One region of the Lentzea sp. NPDC003310 genome, then DNA from elsewhere that is predicted to be linked to it. Evidence: riboswitches for the same ligand, from Rfam matches in the RefSeq annotation. Region 1 holds a riboswitch; the other holds the start of a gene.

Region 1 (7,422 bases):
GTCCGGCACCGAGCTCACGACCGTGGCGATGCGCCGGGTCGACGCCGCGGGCCGGACCGGGGTGCTGGAGTTGTTGCGGCGCCTCGGAATCGAGGTGCTGCCGAACACCGCTGGCTGCCGCACGTCCGCCGAGGCCGTGCTGACCGCCCAGCTGGCGCGCGAGGCGCTGGAGACGAACTGGGTCAAGCTCGAGGTCGTGCACGACGAGGAGACGCTGCTGCCGGACCCGGTCGAGCTGCTCGACGCGGCCGAGCGGCTGGTGAACGACGGCTTCGTCGTCCTGCCCTACACCAACGACGATCCGGTGCTGGCCTTGAAGCTCCAGGACATCGGGTGCGCGACCGTCATGCCGTTGGGTTCTCCCATCGGCACGGGGCTGGGAATTCGGAACCCGCACAACATCGAGCTGATCACTTCTCGTGCTTCTGTTCCAGTTGTCCTGGACGCGGGCATCGGCACGGCCTCCGACGCGGCGCTGGCGATGGAACTCGGCTGCTCAGCGGTGTTGCTGGCGACCGCCGTCACACGAGCGCAGGACCCGGAACGGATGGCCGCCGCCATGCGTTGTGCGGTCGAGGGCGGACGGCTGGCGCGCCTGGCCGGCCGGATTCCGCAGCGCTTTTGGGCCCAAGCGTCTTCGCCGGGTCTTTGAGTCGCTACCTTGGGTACTCACGTGTTGGGGGATGATTGAGCACTACGTAAGTTCCGCCGAGGAGGACGACTAGCCGTGACCGCCCCCATTGACGCCGAGGTCGAGGACGCGACGGCGCGCCTGTACCTGGCGATCGGCCGGCTGGCCCGGTTGTTGCGCCGCACCGGATCCCCCGGTCTGGGCCCCGGCGCGGTGTCCGCGCTGGCCACCCTCGCGCGCTGCGGTCCCATGCGCCTCGGCGACCTGGCGACGAAGGAGGGCGTGGCGCCCCCGACGTTGTCGCGCATCGTGGCCGCGCTGGTCGAGGCCGGGTACGTGAAGCGCGAACCCGACCCGCAGGACGGCCGTGCCTGGCTCGCCACCCCCACGCCCGAGGGCGAGACGATGGTGTCCGGCGTGCGGTCCGCGCGGGTGCGCGAACTGCAGCGCCGGATCGAGCAGCTCACGCCCGAGCACATCGCGGCTCTGGTGGGCGCGCTCGACGCCCTGGAGACGCTCGTCGGCGAAGAGCCGAAGTAGCGTCAGCGGCTTCGGCCAGCGAAGACCGCGAGCAGCGCCTTGTTGAAGCCGTCGAACTCCGCGACGAGCACCTCGCGGGTCTGCGCCAGCACGTCCGCGGCCATGGTGCCGGTGAAGGTCTCGGCGTTCACCAGCAGCGTGCCGCCGCCGGTTTCGCTGAGCTCCCAGCGGTGGCGCCCGAAGAACGTCTCCGGGTCGCCGCCCTGGGAGGCCAGCACGTACGGCTCGACGGAGACCAGCTCTCCGTCGAAGTCGCGTTCGAACGGCGTGCCCTTGGCCGCCTTCACCTTCGTCTTCGTCCCGTCCACCCGCGTGTACTCCATGACGGGGTTCCAGCGGGCGTAGCCGCCGAAGTCCACCAGCACGCGCCACACGTCGTCGATCGGCGCCGGGATGACCAGCTCGGTCCTGACCTCGTTGTTCTGCACGGTTGTCAAGCATGGTGAGGCGGTCCAGCGATTTTCAGCCGTCCAGGCTCCAGAACGGCGACACCGGACCGACTCCGGCGCCCAGCGGGTAGGCCGCCGCCACCGACCGCACGATGAAGTCCTTGCCGAACCGCACCGCCTCCGGCACGGTCGCGCCCTTCGCGAGAGCCGAACTGATCGACGAGGCGAGCGTGTCACCGGAGCCGTGCGTGTTCTCGGTCTCGTAGCGCGGCCCGGGCAACTCGATGAACTCGCGCCCGTCGTAGAGCAGGTCGAGGCATTCCGGGTCGTCCCACATGTGGCCGCCCTTCACGAGCACCCACTCCGGACCCAGCGCGTGCAACGCCTCCGCCGCCACGCGCTGGTCCTCGCGGTCCTTCACCGCGATGCCGGTGATCAGCCGCACCTCGTCGAGGTTCGGCGTCACGAGCGTCGCGCGCGGGAACAGCAGGCCGCGCAACGCGTCCAGGGCGTTGTCGGCGAGGAGCTGGTTGCCGTGCATGGACGCGGAGACCGGGTCGACGACGAACGGGACGCCGCCCCGTCCGATGCCCACGCGGTCCAGTGCCGGGATCACGGCCTCGATGATCTGCGCCGAGGCGAGCATGCCGGTCTTCGCGGCCTGCACGCCGATGTCCTCGGCGACCGAGACGACCTGCGCGGCCACGACGTCGGCGGGGATCTCGGAGACGCCCGTGACGCCCAACGAGTTCTGGACCGTCACGGCCGTGAGCGCGACGCAGCCGTGCACTCCGCACGCGAAGAACGTGCGGAGGTCGGCCTGGATGCCCGCACCACCGCCGGAATCGCTTCCGGCGATGGTGAGCACCCGAGGGGGTGCGTCGGTCACGAGGTCTCCACGACCGGCAGGTAGACCTTGTTGCCGGTGTCGGCGAACTCGTCGGACTTCTCCGCCATGCCCGCCTCGATCGCCTCCACAGTGGACAGTCCGCGTTCCTCGGCGTAGCGGCGGACGTCCTGCGTGATCTTCATGGAGCAGAACTTCGGCCCGCACATCGAGCAGAAGTGCGCCGTCTTCGCCGGTTCCGCGGGGAGCGTCTCGTCGTGGAACGAGCGCGCGGTGTCCGGGTCGAGCGACAGGTTGAACTGGTCCTCCCAGCGGAACTCGAAGCGCGCCTTGGACAACGCGTCGTCCCAGTCCTGGACGCCGGGGTGGCCCTTGGCGAGGTCCGCGCTGTGCGCCGCGATCTTGTACGTGATCACGCCGGTCTTCACGTCGTCGCGGTTCGGCAGGCCGAGGTGCTCCTTCGGCGTGACGTAGCAGAGCATCGCGGTGCCGAGCCAGCCGATCTGCGCCGCGCCGATCGCGGACGTGATGTGGTCGTACGCCGGCGCGATGTCCGTGGCCAGCGGCCCGAGGGTGTAGAACGGCGCCTCGCCGCACCACTCCTCCTCCAGCCGGACGTTCTCGGCGATCTTGTGCATCGGCACGTGGCCGGGGCCCTCGATCATCACCTGGACGTCCTTCGCCCGCGCGATGTGCGTGAGCTCGCCCAGGGTCTTGAGCTCGGCGAACTGCGCCGCGTCGTTGGCGTCCGCGATGGAACCGGGCCGCAGCCCGTCACCCAGCGAGAACGTCACGTCGTACGCGCGCAGGATGTCGCAGAGCTCCTCGAAGTGCGTGTAGAGGAAGCTCTCCTTGTGGTGCGCGAGGCACCACGCGGCCATGATCGACCCGCCGCGTGAGACGATGCCGGTGACGCGCTTGGCCGTCAGCGGCACGTACCGCAGCAGCACGCCCGCGTGCACGGTCATGTAGTCGACGCCCTGCTCGCACTGCTCGAGCACGGTGTCGCGGTAGACCTCCCACGACAGCTTCGCGGGATCGCCGTTGACCTTCTCCAGCGCCTGGTAGATCGGCACGGTGCCGATCGGCACCGGCGAGTTGCGCAGGATCCACTCGCGCGTCTCGTGGATCCGCTTGCCGGTGGAGAGGTCCATGATCGTGTCGGCACCCCAGCGGGACGCCCACACCATCTTCTCGACCTCCTCCTCGATCGAGGAGGACACCGCGGAGTTGCCGATGTTGGCGTTGATCTTCACGAGGAACTTCTTGCCGATGATCATCGGCTCGGCCTCGGGGTGCTTGCGGTTCAACGGGATCACCGCACGCCCGATGGCCACCTCGTTGCGGACGAACTCCGCGTCGAGGTTCTCGCGCACCGCGATGTAGCGCATCTCCGGGGTGATGATCCCGGCCTTCGCGTACGCGAGCTGGCTGACAGCTCCGTTGATCGGTTCCCGTGCTGCGACCCAGCCCGACCTCAGGTCGGGCAGTCCACTGTGGACGTCGATGGTCGCGTTGTCGTCGGTATACGGACCGGAAGTGTCGTACAGATCGACATGTTCGCCGTTGGTCAGTTCCACCCTGCGGAAGGGCACGCGGATGTCCGAGGACACCTCGCGGTACACCTTGCGGGAGCCCGAGATGGGGCCCGTGGTCACGCTGGGCTTGACCGAACGGTCGTCAAGTGCCGTCACGACATTCCTCCCTACGCCGGCATTACCCGGTCAGGTTCAGGCGGTCGGTGACACCGGCACTACGGCCAGTCACCCTCTCAGCCCGCTCAGGCGCGAGCTCCCGCGTTGTGTTGAGTTGTCGAGAACCGACCATAGTCAGCGCGCGCCGCAGCTGCCAAGGGCGTCGTTTGCCCCTAATCTCTTCCCCGTGGCTGATCACCAGCCGTTCCCGCCCGGCGCGCGACGCGGCCAGCGTCCCGCCGTGGTCTCGGCATGCCCGTCCTGCGGTGAGCTCGCCGGTCGCGGCTACCCCGACTGCGGCTTCTGCGCGGAGCTGCTCGACCAGTTCTGGCTCGCCGACTGGGAGGCGCTGCGGACGTCGTCGCAGCTCGCGGACCGGGAGCTGGCCGAGCTGGTGACCTCGGCGGACGTCGGCCAGTACCCGTGGACGTGCGTGGACTGGGCGATGACCCTGCTCGCGTGTTCGAGGTGCGGTGCCGAGCTCGGCACCGGGCCGGTCGAGTGCGTGCGGTGCGCGGTCACCGAGGAACGCCGCTGGAACTGGGACCACGCGGCCCACCCGTACACGATGAGCGCGAACGAGCACCTGCTCCGCGTCGCCCGCGCGGCGTTGAGGGCACCTCACCGGCGTCGTCCGGCCGTCGTGCAGGCCTGGCAGCTGGTGCTGCCGTTCCTGATCGCCGGTGAGGTGGTCGAGTTCGGCCGCCTCGACCGCATCCGCGCGCACGTGCTGGCGGGCGGCTACGAGTCGATGGCCGCGTGCCACACGTTCGCCGAGCTGGCCGGGTTGCCCGAGCTGTTCTGGCGCCGGGGCAACCCGATCTCAACGCGGGTCGAGTACCAGCCGGACTCCGAGCGCCAGCAGCACGCCGCCCGACAGCTTCTCGAGCGCGGGGCGGACGCGCGGCCTGCTCAGCCAGCCGCGGATGGTGTGCAGGACCGACACGATGACCAGGTACCAGACGGTGTCGATCAGGACCCACCCGACGGCGAGGAAGAGCAGAACCCCCTGGCCGGCCTCCCCGGCAGGCACGAACTGCGGTAGGAACGAGATCGCGAACACGCCGAGCTTCGGGTTGGCGAGGTTCACGACCAGGCCGCTGCGGAACGCGTGGCTCGCGGGCGGCGGCTCGGCGTTCGGCAGGGTCTTGGTGACCAGGGCCTTCACGCCGAGGTAGATCAGGAAGACCGCGCCGGCGATCCGCAGGCCGTGGTAGGCGATCTCGGACGCGGTGAGCAGCACGCTGACGCCCAGCGCCGCCGCGATCGCCCAGCAGGCGACGCCGACCTCCATGCCGAACACCGTCGCGAGCGCGGCTTTTCGCCCGTGCACCGACTGTCGCAGGACCATGGCCGTGCCGGGTCCGGGCGACAGTGCGATGAGGAACGAGGCCGCGACGAAGGCGACGATGTTTTCGATGGGCATGCGTTGATGGTCGCTGGTGCTCGCAACTCGTTTCTTGACCTGGAGCGCGCTCCAGGATGTTCGGTGGGCGCATGACCTTGGAACTGGGGAAGTTGGGTTTCGGCACGTGGGCCATGGGCGGACCGTTCTCGGGTCCGGACGGCCTGCCGGTGGGCTGGGGTCCCGCCGACGACGGCGAGTCGGTCAAGGCGCTGAGGCGCGCGGTCGAGCTGGGCGTGACGTTGTTCGACACGGCGGACGTCTACGGCTGCGGGCACGCGGAGACGGTGGTCGGGCAAGCGTTTGCGGACATGCGCGACCAGGTGTTGATCGCGACGAAGTGGGGCTGCGGGTTCGACGCCTCGACGCGCCGGATGACCGGTGACGAGGGGTCGGTCGCGTACCTGCGCCGGGCCGTCGAGGCGTCGTTGCGGCGGCTCGGCACCGACCGGATCGACCTGTACCAGCTGCACGTCGGCGCCCTGGGGCTGGAGCAGGCCGCGCTGCTGCGCGACGAGTGCGAGGCGCTGGTGGCCGCGGGCAAGATCCGCGCCTACGGGTGGAGCACGGACGACGTGGAGCGGGCGCGGTTCTTCTGCGAGGGCGAGCACGGGATCGCCGCGCAGGCCGACATCAACCTGCTGTTCGACAACCCCGGGATGTACGCGGGGGAGTACGCGGTGCTGTGCCGCCGGCCGCTGGCGATGGGGCTGCTGGCGCGGGAGTCGTTCGCCGAGCTGCCCGCGGACGACGTGCGCGTGACGAACCCGTCGTGGCTGCGGTTCTTCGTCGACGGCAAGCCGTCGCCGGAGTACTTCCGCGCTCGGGAAGCGGTGCGGGACGTGCTGACGTCGGGCGGCCGGACGTTGGTGCAGGGCGCGCTGGCGTGGTTCTGGGCGCGTTCTCCCCGGTTGGTGCCGATTCCGGGCGTCCGGACGGTGGCCCAGGTCGAGGAGAACGCGGGTGCGCTCGCGTTCGGTGCGTTGAGCGCGGACGAGCTGGCCCAGGTGGAGTCGGTGCTCCGGCCCTAGTCCTCGTCGTCCTCGTCGAAGTTGGCCGGGTCGTTCGGGTCCCAGGACAGGCCCGGCTGGTTCCACTCGTTGTCGCGCAGCATCCGCTTGGCCTCCTTCTTGTACCGGCCGACGAGGCGGTCGGTGTAGAGGTAGCCGTTGAGGTGGTCGGTCTCGTGCTGCAGGCAGCGCGCGAAGAAGCCGGTGCCCTCGGCCTCGAAGGGCTCCCCGTCGAGGCCGACGCCGGTCACCTTCGCCCACTGGGCGCGTCCGGTCGGGTACGCCTCGCCGGGCACGCTCAGGCAGCCCTCGAAGTCGTCGTCCGGGTGCGGCATGGTCTCCGGGATCTCGGAGGTCTCCAGGACGGGGTTGCAGATGACCCCGCGGTGCTGCACGCCCTCGTCGTCCGGGCAGTCGTAGACGAAGACCCGCAGGTCGAAGCCGATCTGGTTGGCCGCGAGCCCCACTCCGCGAGCGGCTGCCATCGTCTCGAACATGTCGTCGACGAGGGTCTTCAACTCGGTGTCGAACTCGGTGACCTCGCGCGTCGGGTTGTGGAGCACGGGGTCGCCGGCGATGCGGATGCGGTGGACGGCCATGGCAGAACTTTATGTGGTCTGAAACTGTCGGTGTCGCGCGGTACGTTGGAACGATCACGTGATTGAATTGCCCGCACCTGAGATGGTGTGGCGACCGTGGGGAGCCAGATGGATCACGCCGAGACGCTCACCTCCGCTGACGGGCTGACCAGCCGCGAACGCACGATGCTCGCGTTCGAGCGCCAGTGGTGGAAGTACTCGGGATCCAAGGAACAGGCCATCAGGGAACTGTTCGACATGTCCGCGACCCGCTACTACCAGCTGCTCAACGCGCTCGTTGAATCCGAAGCCGCCCTGGCCGCCGATC
Region 2 (7,422 bases), on a different contig from region 1:
GCAGCCCCACCCGTTCGACGTCGAGCCCCACGAACGAACCGGGCACGAACTTGCTGCAGCCCAGGAACTTCGCGGTCTCCACGTCCACGGGCGACGACCACACCTGCGCCGGCGGGCCGACCTGGACGATCCGGCCGCGCGACATGATCGCGACCCGGTCGGCCAGGGTGAAGGCCTCGTCGTGGTCGTGCGTCACGACGAGCGCGGTGGTCGCGGCCTCGCGCAGCAGCCGGGCCAGGTCGACCGCGAGCTGTTCGCGCAGTGCGCGGTCCAAGGCCGACAGCGGTTCGTCCAGCAGCAGCAGGCGCGGCGAGGGAGCCAGTGCCCGCGCCAGCGCGACCCGTTGCTGCTCGCCGCCGGACAGCTGCGTCACGCGACGCCCCGCATACCCCTCCAGGCCGACGAGTTCCAGCAACGAGAGCACGCGCTTGTCCCGCGCTTCCCGCTCGACCTTCTGCATGCGCAGGCCGAACGCCACGTTCCCGGCGACCGTGCGGTGCGGGAACAGCTGGCCGTCCTGGAACACCAGCCCGAACTCCCTGCGGTGCACCGGAACGCCCGCCAGGTCGGCGGAATCCCACCGCACGGCACCGGAAGAGGGCTTCTCCAGCCCGGCGACGGCGCGCAGCAGGGTCGACTTGCCGCACCCGGACGGCCCGAGCAGCGCGACGACCTCGCCGTCCGCCACCTCGAGCGACACGTCCGACACGGCGGTCGTCTGTCCATAGCGGACGGTGATCGAGTCCAGTTCCAGTGCCATCAGAACTCCCCGCTGCTCGGCACGCGCAGCCGTTCGATCAGCAGCACGCACCCGACCGTCACGACCATCAGCAGCGCGCACGCCGCGTAGGCCATCTGGCTGTTCAACTCCCCCGGCCGCGACATCAGCCGCGCGATCACCACCGGCAACGTCGGCGCGTCCGGCCGCGCGAGGAAGCTCGTCGCCCCGAACTCGCCCAGCGCCACCACGTACCCGAACCCGGCCGCCGCCACGAGCGACCGGCCGACCAGCGGCAGGTCCACTTCGCGCCACACGCGGGCCGGCGAGGCGCCCAGCGTCGCCGCCGCCTGCCGCAGCCGTTCGTCGACGGCCCGCAGCACCGGCAGCACCATCCGCACGATCAACGGCGTCACCACGAGCGCCTGCGCCAGCGGCACCAGCAGCGGCGAGGTCCGGAAGTCGCCGGGCAGCGCGTCCATCGTGATCAGGTACCCGAAGCCGACCGTCACCGCGGACACGCCGAGCGGCAGCATCAGCGCGGTGTCCAGCACCTCGGCGAACCGCGCGCCGGACCGCCGCAGCCCGACCAGCACGACGGCCGAGAACACCCCGACCACCAACGCCACGAGCGTCGCGTCGAAAGCGGTCCGCAACGAGTTCACCGCCGCGTCGATCCCGGTCACGGCCAGCGTTCCCCGGTCGCCGCGGGTGGTCAGCGCCACGTACCCGGCGAAGCTCCAACCGTCCCGGGTGGACAGTGACCTGGCCACCAGCCCCACCACGGGCACCAGCAGCGTCGCCACCACCGCGAAGGCGGCGGCCACGACGTACCACTCGCCGCCGGACGGGCGCCGCGCCAGCTCTTCCCTGCCCCGCAACGCGAGCGCGGTCTCGCGCCGCCGCCGGGCCAGCGCTCCCAGCACCAGCACCGCGAGCACGGCCGCGAACTGCAGCAACGACAACGCCGCCGCCCCGGACAGGTCGAACAGCTCGACCGTGCGCAGGTAGATCTCGGTCTCCAGCGTCCGGTACCGCGACCCGCCCAGTACCAGCACGACGCCGAAACTCGTGGCGCAGAACAGGAACACGACTGCGGCGGCCGACCCGATCGCCGGCGCCAGCGCGGGCAGCACGACCGAGAGGAACGCTCGCGGCCGTGACGCGCCCAACGCCCGTGCAGCGTCCTCGGCCCGCCGATCTGTGTGTGCCCACAGCCCACCCACGGTCCGCGCGACCACGGCGACGTTGAAGAACGCGTTGGCCAGCACGATCGGCAGCACCCCGCCGTCCGGCCAGAACGTCCGGAACGCGAGGCCCACCACCACGGTCGGCAGCACGAACGGCACCATCACGGCCGCGCGGATCACACCCAGGCCGCGGATCTTGCACCGCGCCAGGACGAACGCGAGCGGCATCCCGGCGACGACGGCCACGACCGTCGACGCGGCGGCCTGGCCGAGGGTGAACCCGACCAGCTCCCACGTGTCGCCCTCACCGAGTGCCTTCAGCACACCGCCTTCGCGGAAGCCGAGGGCGACGATGGCGAGGACGGGCCAGGCGAAGAACAGGGCGAGGAAGGCGAGCGGCAGCAGTGCCGCCGCCGACCACCCCGTCCGCGAACTCAGCCCTGCACCAGCTTGCGCCACTGCTCGACCCACGCCTCGCGGTTGTCCTTCACCTTGTCCGCGGGCAGCGACTGCGGCGAAGACGGCAGCGGAGCGTCCTTGGCCCACGACTCGGGCAGCGCGACGCCCTCGCGCGACGGGTACACGTACATCTGCTCGGCCACCTGGGCCTGGAACTTCTCGCCCAGCAGGAAGTCGAGGACCTTCTTGGCGTCCTCGGGGTTCTTCGCCCCGGTCAGCACGCCCGCGTACTCGACCTGCCGGTAGCAGGTGTCGAGCACGGCCTTGGTCTTGCCGCCCTCGGCCGACGGCGACGACGCGTACGACACCACGATCGGCCGGTCGCCCTTGGTGGCGGAGAACTCCTGGTTGTAGGCCTCTTCCCAGCCGCTCACGACCTTGACGCCGTTGGCCTTGAGCTTGGTCCAGTAGTCCTGCCAGCCGTTCTCGCCGTACTTGGCGATCGTGCCGAGCAGGAACGCGAGCCCCGGCGACGAGGTGGCCGGGTTCTCGACGACCAGCTTGTCCTTGAACCTCGGGTCGATCAGGTCGTCGTACGACTTCGGCTCGACGCCACCGAGCTTCGCCGGGTCGATGTTGAGGCACACGTCACCGACGTCGACGGCCTGCAGCCGGTTCGTGTCGTCGGCCTTGTACCGCTGGGCGCCCTTGGAGGCCTCCGGCGAGGCGTACTCGGCGAACACGCCCTCGGTCAGCGCACGCGAGGCGAACGTCGAGTCGACGCCGAACGCGATGTCGCCGATCGGGTTCGCCTTGGTGAGCACCAGCTTGTTGGTGAGCTCACCCGCGTCCCCGCTGGCGATCTGCTTCACGGTGATGCCCGAGGACTTCTGGAACTCGTCCAGCACCTCCGGCTTCACCACGAACGAGTCGTGGGTCACCAGCGTGACCTCGTGCGACTGCGGCGCCGTCGGCGCACCGGCCGAACAGCCGGCCAGCACGAGAGCAGCGCAAACAGCGAAAATCCTTCTCACGTCAAACCTCTCCCTACGCCGGTATGACCCGGATCAGGTGGACGGTCGAGGGCTTGCGAGCCCTCCTCTCAGCCCGGCGCTTCACCGGACTCCCGTGGTAAACGCGCAGCTTACGTGACGTGGTGGGACGATCAGGACATGGCCGAGCTGTTGAGCGACGATCAGTTGAACGACGTGCTGCCCAAGCTGCCCGACTGGACCGCGCAGGACGCGGCGCTCGTCCGGACCGTGGAGCTGGCGAGCTTCCCGCAGGCGATCATGGTCGTGAACCGGATCGCGGAGATCGCGGAGAACGACAACCACCACCCGGACATCGACATCCGTTACAAGACACTGACATTTCGCCTGAGCACGCATTTCAAGGGAGGAATCACCGCCCTCGACGTGACTCTCGCCGAGGAGATCGACGGAGTCCTGGACGCGATGAGCTGATTCGGTCAAGATGTGCGCTGCCGCCGCCCGCGGAGTGGAGAGGGAACACCCTCATGCGGTTGCGCACATCACTTTCTGTCGCCAACGCGGGCTTCCACGTCGGCGACCTCGCCCAGGTGCGGACCACCGGCATCAGCAACCACAAGACGTGGCCGTGGGTACAGGCGAACTCCTACCTGCTGCCGGTCGACCCGGCGAACCCCCTTCGCCCCGGACGCGCTGAACATGGCGCTGCCGTCGTTCACGCGGATCGCGCTCGCGGACGATGGCCAGGCGATGCTCGGCTGGACCGCGGCCCGCAACTCCTGGAGGCCCGCGTCAGCCGGAGACTCGGCTGGGTTCGCCGTCGGCAGCTTCCTCGTCGCGGGGCAGCAGCTCGTCCCGCTGACGCCGGGCTGCTAGCCCGATCGCGACCAGCGTGAGCACGCCCGCGGCCGGATAGCCCCAGCCGAGCACGACGAAGATCCACGGTCGCGGGAAGTCCCAGATGTTCGGCTGGGCCAGCAGCAGGAACGAGATCAGGTAGCCGCCGGTCAGCACCACCCACAGACCGGCGGTGATCTTGCAGAGCAGGTGCCCGCCCTCGTAGACCAGCCACAGCAGGGCGGGCACCATCCACACCCAGTGGTGGCTCCACGAGATCGGCGAGACGAGCAGGCCGAGCATCTGGACGCTGACGATCAGCGCCAGCACGTCCTTGGTCCTGCTGACCGCGAACCAGGTGAGCGCGGCGGCGATCAGCACGGCCACGATGTAGATCGGCCCGGTCTTCACGTCGTAGCCGAACGTGCGACTCAGGGCTCCGCGCAGTGACTGGTTGATGGCGCTGCCGACCGGCCCGACGCGGCTCGCGTCCCCGAGCAGCTGGAACCAGAACTTGTCCGACTGCGACGGCGAGATGGCCCAGCCGATGCCGTACACGACGACAAAAGCGACGAACGACCACACAGCGGCCATCCAGCGGCGCTGGATCAGGAAGTACAGCCCGGAGATCGCGGGCGTGAGCTTGATGCCGGCGGCGAACCCCACGCCGGCGCCGCCCACCCAGTTGCGCGCGCTGGCGAGCGTGCCGATGAGGATCGCGACCAGCACCAGGTTGATCTGGCCGTAGTTGAGCGTGGTGCGGACCGGCTCGATCCACAGCGTCAGCGCGGTCCACATCATGGCGCGGCGCGGGTCCTGGAGCTTCAGCAGCTTCAGGCTGGTGCGCACGATGAAGTACAGGCAGCCCAGGCAGATCAGCTGCCAGATCCACCGGGAGGCCTCCCACGGCACCCAGCTCATCGGCGTGAAGATCGCGGCCGCGAACGGCGGGTACGTGAACGGCAGCGGGAACACGTCCGCGTACTGGTCGAGCCGCCACTCGTAGAGATCACCTTGGAACAGGTGCGGCGATCCGTTGCGGTACACCAGCAGGTCGATCATGGTCATCTTCGTCTGGAAGGCGACCATGAACAGGTGCCCGAGCACCGACAACCCGAACAGCCACGGCGCTACGGAGAGCACTCGCGCTTCCACAGCACGGAGTTTCACCCCGAAAACGTTACCCGAGGCAACGAAACGGGGTACCCCGGCGTCATCAAGACGGGAGAGATCGCAAGAGGGAGTTTTTCTGATCATGTCTGTTGATCTTGTTGTTGCCGCTGTCGCCGCTCTGGCCATGCTGGGGGTCGCGTTCGGAGTGTTCGCCGCCGCCGCTCGCGCCAAGAACAACGTGTAAAACCGTTGTGAGACAAAAAGAAGGGGGAGCCTCCACAAAGGAGACTCCCCCTTCACCGTTTCCGAGGGGAGGAACGGTGATCCGAGCGGCGATCAGAAGTAGTGCGCACGACCACCGATCGGCTTGCCGACCGCGCCGAGCACGGCGAGAATCGCGCCGATCACCAGCAGCACCACGCCAAGCGTCGTCAGGATGCTGATACCAGCCAGCCATCCGACGACGAGCAGGATCAGTCCGAGGACGATCATGACACCTCCAGGTGGGGAATCCTGAACTAGAGGTACCCGGCGGAGGTCGGTACAAACCTCGCGTCATACATTTGTCAGTGATGCAATCAGGTCACGCGCTTCCTGCAGCTCCTCGACGCCGAAGCTGTGTCCCCCCTCCGGCACGGTGGCGATCACTTCCAGCGCCTCGGCGAGAGCCTGCCTGCCGCGCTCTGGCAGTCCAGCGCCGATGAGGGCCTTCCCGAGCACCAGGAGGCAGGCAGCGGCGTTGGTCCCGTCACGCATGCGCCGCCACAACGCCAGCGCACGCTCGTAGCTCTCGATGGCCTCGTCGTGACGGCCAAGCCCGAGATAGATGTCTCCCAGCGTCTCGAGGTTGGCCGCAGGACCCTCGTCCTGGCCGTTGTACGCAGTCTCCTCGAACTTCCGCGCCGCGGCCAGGCAGAGTTCGAGCGCGCGGGTGCCCTCGCTCACGTTGTGATGGGCTCTGCCGAACGCGGCGAAGTGACGTCCCACCTCGTAACTGTCACTGTGCCCTTCCACGCGCGGATGGACCTCCGCCAGCACGTCGAGCGCTTCCGCGAAGCGGTCCTGCTTCTCGTAGGTGAAGGCGAGCCCGCGCCGCAGGTGCGCCTCCGCGAGGACGTCACCGGCAGGCTGTGCGCACCGGATCGCCTCCCGCAGGTGGTGCTCCCCCTGGACGTACTCGCCGAAGCTCATCAGCGTGGCGGCGAGCCTGCGGTTCATGAGGCTCTGCGCGTGGAGGTCTCCGAGCCGCTCCGCCGCCGCAAGGCCCCGCCGGTGACCAGCGGCGACGTCGTACATGTACCCCTCACGGGCGAGGTAGCCGTGCATCACGAACATCACTTTCCAGATGAACTCGTCCGCTCCGAACTCGTCCGCTCGTTCGACGGCGTTGAGCATCACCCGGTGTTCGACGCCGAACACCGCCCATGCCGTGTCGGCGTCCGCGACCGGTTGTAGCAGCACCCCCGCAGCGGGCGGTTCCGTCACGATCGGGGGGATGTTGAACTGCAGCTGCTGCCAGCAGGCGTGCGCGGTGTGCAGGTAGTGGTCGAGCATCCTGCGCAGTGCCGCACGCCGCTCCTCCTCCGGCATCACAGTCACGCGTTCGGCGGCGTAGTCCCGCAAGAGGTCGTGCAGCGAGAACCGTCCGCTGTCCATCGCGGTGAGCAGGCTGCGCGCCACCAGCTCGCGCAGCGCCCGTCGCACTTCGTCCACCGGCAGCGCGATGAGGCTCGCTGCGGCCTCCACCGCGAAGTCAGGCCCCGGATGCAGGCCGATCAGCACGAACAACCGGGTCGCCGGCTCGCTGGTGGACCGCAGTGACCAGGAGAAGACGGAGCGGACACCGGTGCTGGGGTCGTCGATGTCGAGCGCGTCGAGCCGTTCCCGCTCCAGTTCGTCCGCGAGCACCGCGAGCGGGTCACCGTAGGCCGCGCGGGCGGCCACGACACCCAGCGCGAGTGGCAGACCCGCGCACCGTTCGACCAGCCGCGCGACGGCATCCGGCTCGGCCGCGACCCGCTCCGCGCCGATCCGTTCGACCAGCAGGCCGGTCGCGGCCCGCTCGTCCATGACGTCCAGCGCCACGGATCGGGCCCCTTCCCGCGCGACGAGCTCGCTCAGGTGGTTCCGGCTGGTGACGATCACCAGGTTGCCGGTGCCACCGGGCAACAAC

What was found. A riboswitch is a leader RNA that binds a small molecule or an ion and turns the genes downstream of it on or off. The one in region 1 is predicted to bind thiamine pyrophosphate.
Region 2: linked by a shared signal. The riboswitch ahead of ABZX02_RS20730 (thiamine ABC transporter substrate-binding protein) and the one ahead of thiC (phosphomethylpyrimidine synthase ThiC) in region 1 are both predicted to bind thiamine pyrophosphate.

What each region holds. Positions count from the first base shown of each region.
Region 1 is NZ_JBEXNC010000019.1:952-8,373, reverse strand. Features, by position in the region: gene ABZX02_RS33865 (thiazole synthase) at 1-652, shown strand, start outside; gene ABZX02_RS33860 (MarR family transcriptional regulator) at 728-1,171, shown strand; gene ABZX02_RS33855 (SRPBCC domain-containing protein) at 1,174-1,599, opposite strand; gene thiD (bifunctional hydroxymethylpyrimidine kinase/phosphomethylpyrimidine kinase) at 1,634-2,449, opposite strand; gene thiC (phosphomethylpyrimidine synthase ThiC) at 2,446-4,101, opposite strand; TPP riboswitch at 4,091-4,215, opposite strand; gene ABZX02_RS33840 (LysE family translocator) at 4,925-5,527, opposite strand; gene ABZX02_RS33835 (aldo/keto reductase) at 5,599-6,537, shown strand; gene ABZX02_RS33830 (peptide deformylase) at 6,534-7,115, opposite strand; gene ABZX02_RS33825 (DUF3263 domain-containing protein) at 7,224-7,422, shown strand, end outside.
Region 2 is NZ_JBEXNC010000009.1:314,396-321,817, reverse strand. Features, by position in the region: gene ABZX02_RS20740 (ABC transporter ATP-binding protein) at 1-760, opposite strand, end outside; gene ABZX02_RS20735 (iron ABC transporter permease) at 760-2,367, opposite strand; gene ABZX02_RS20730 (thiamine ABC transporter substrate-binding protein) at 2,343-3,308, opposite strand; TPP riboswitch at 3,335-3,445, opposite strand; gene ABZX02_RS20725 (4a-hydroxytetrahydrobiopterin dehydratase) at 3,480-3,773, shown strand; gene ABZX02_RS20720 (mannosyltransferase) at 4,092-5,306, opposite strand; gene ABZX02_RS20715 (DUF6131 family protein) at 5,586-5,741, opposite strand; gene ABZX02_RS20710 (BTAD domain-containing putative transcriptional regulator) at 5,805-7,422, opposite strand, start outside.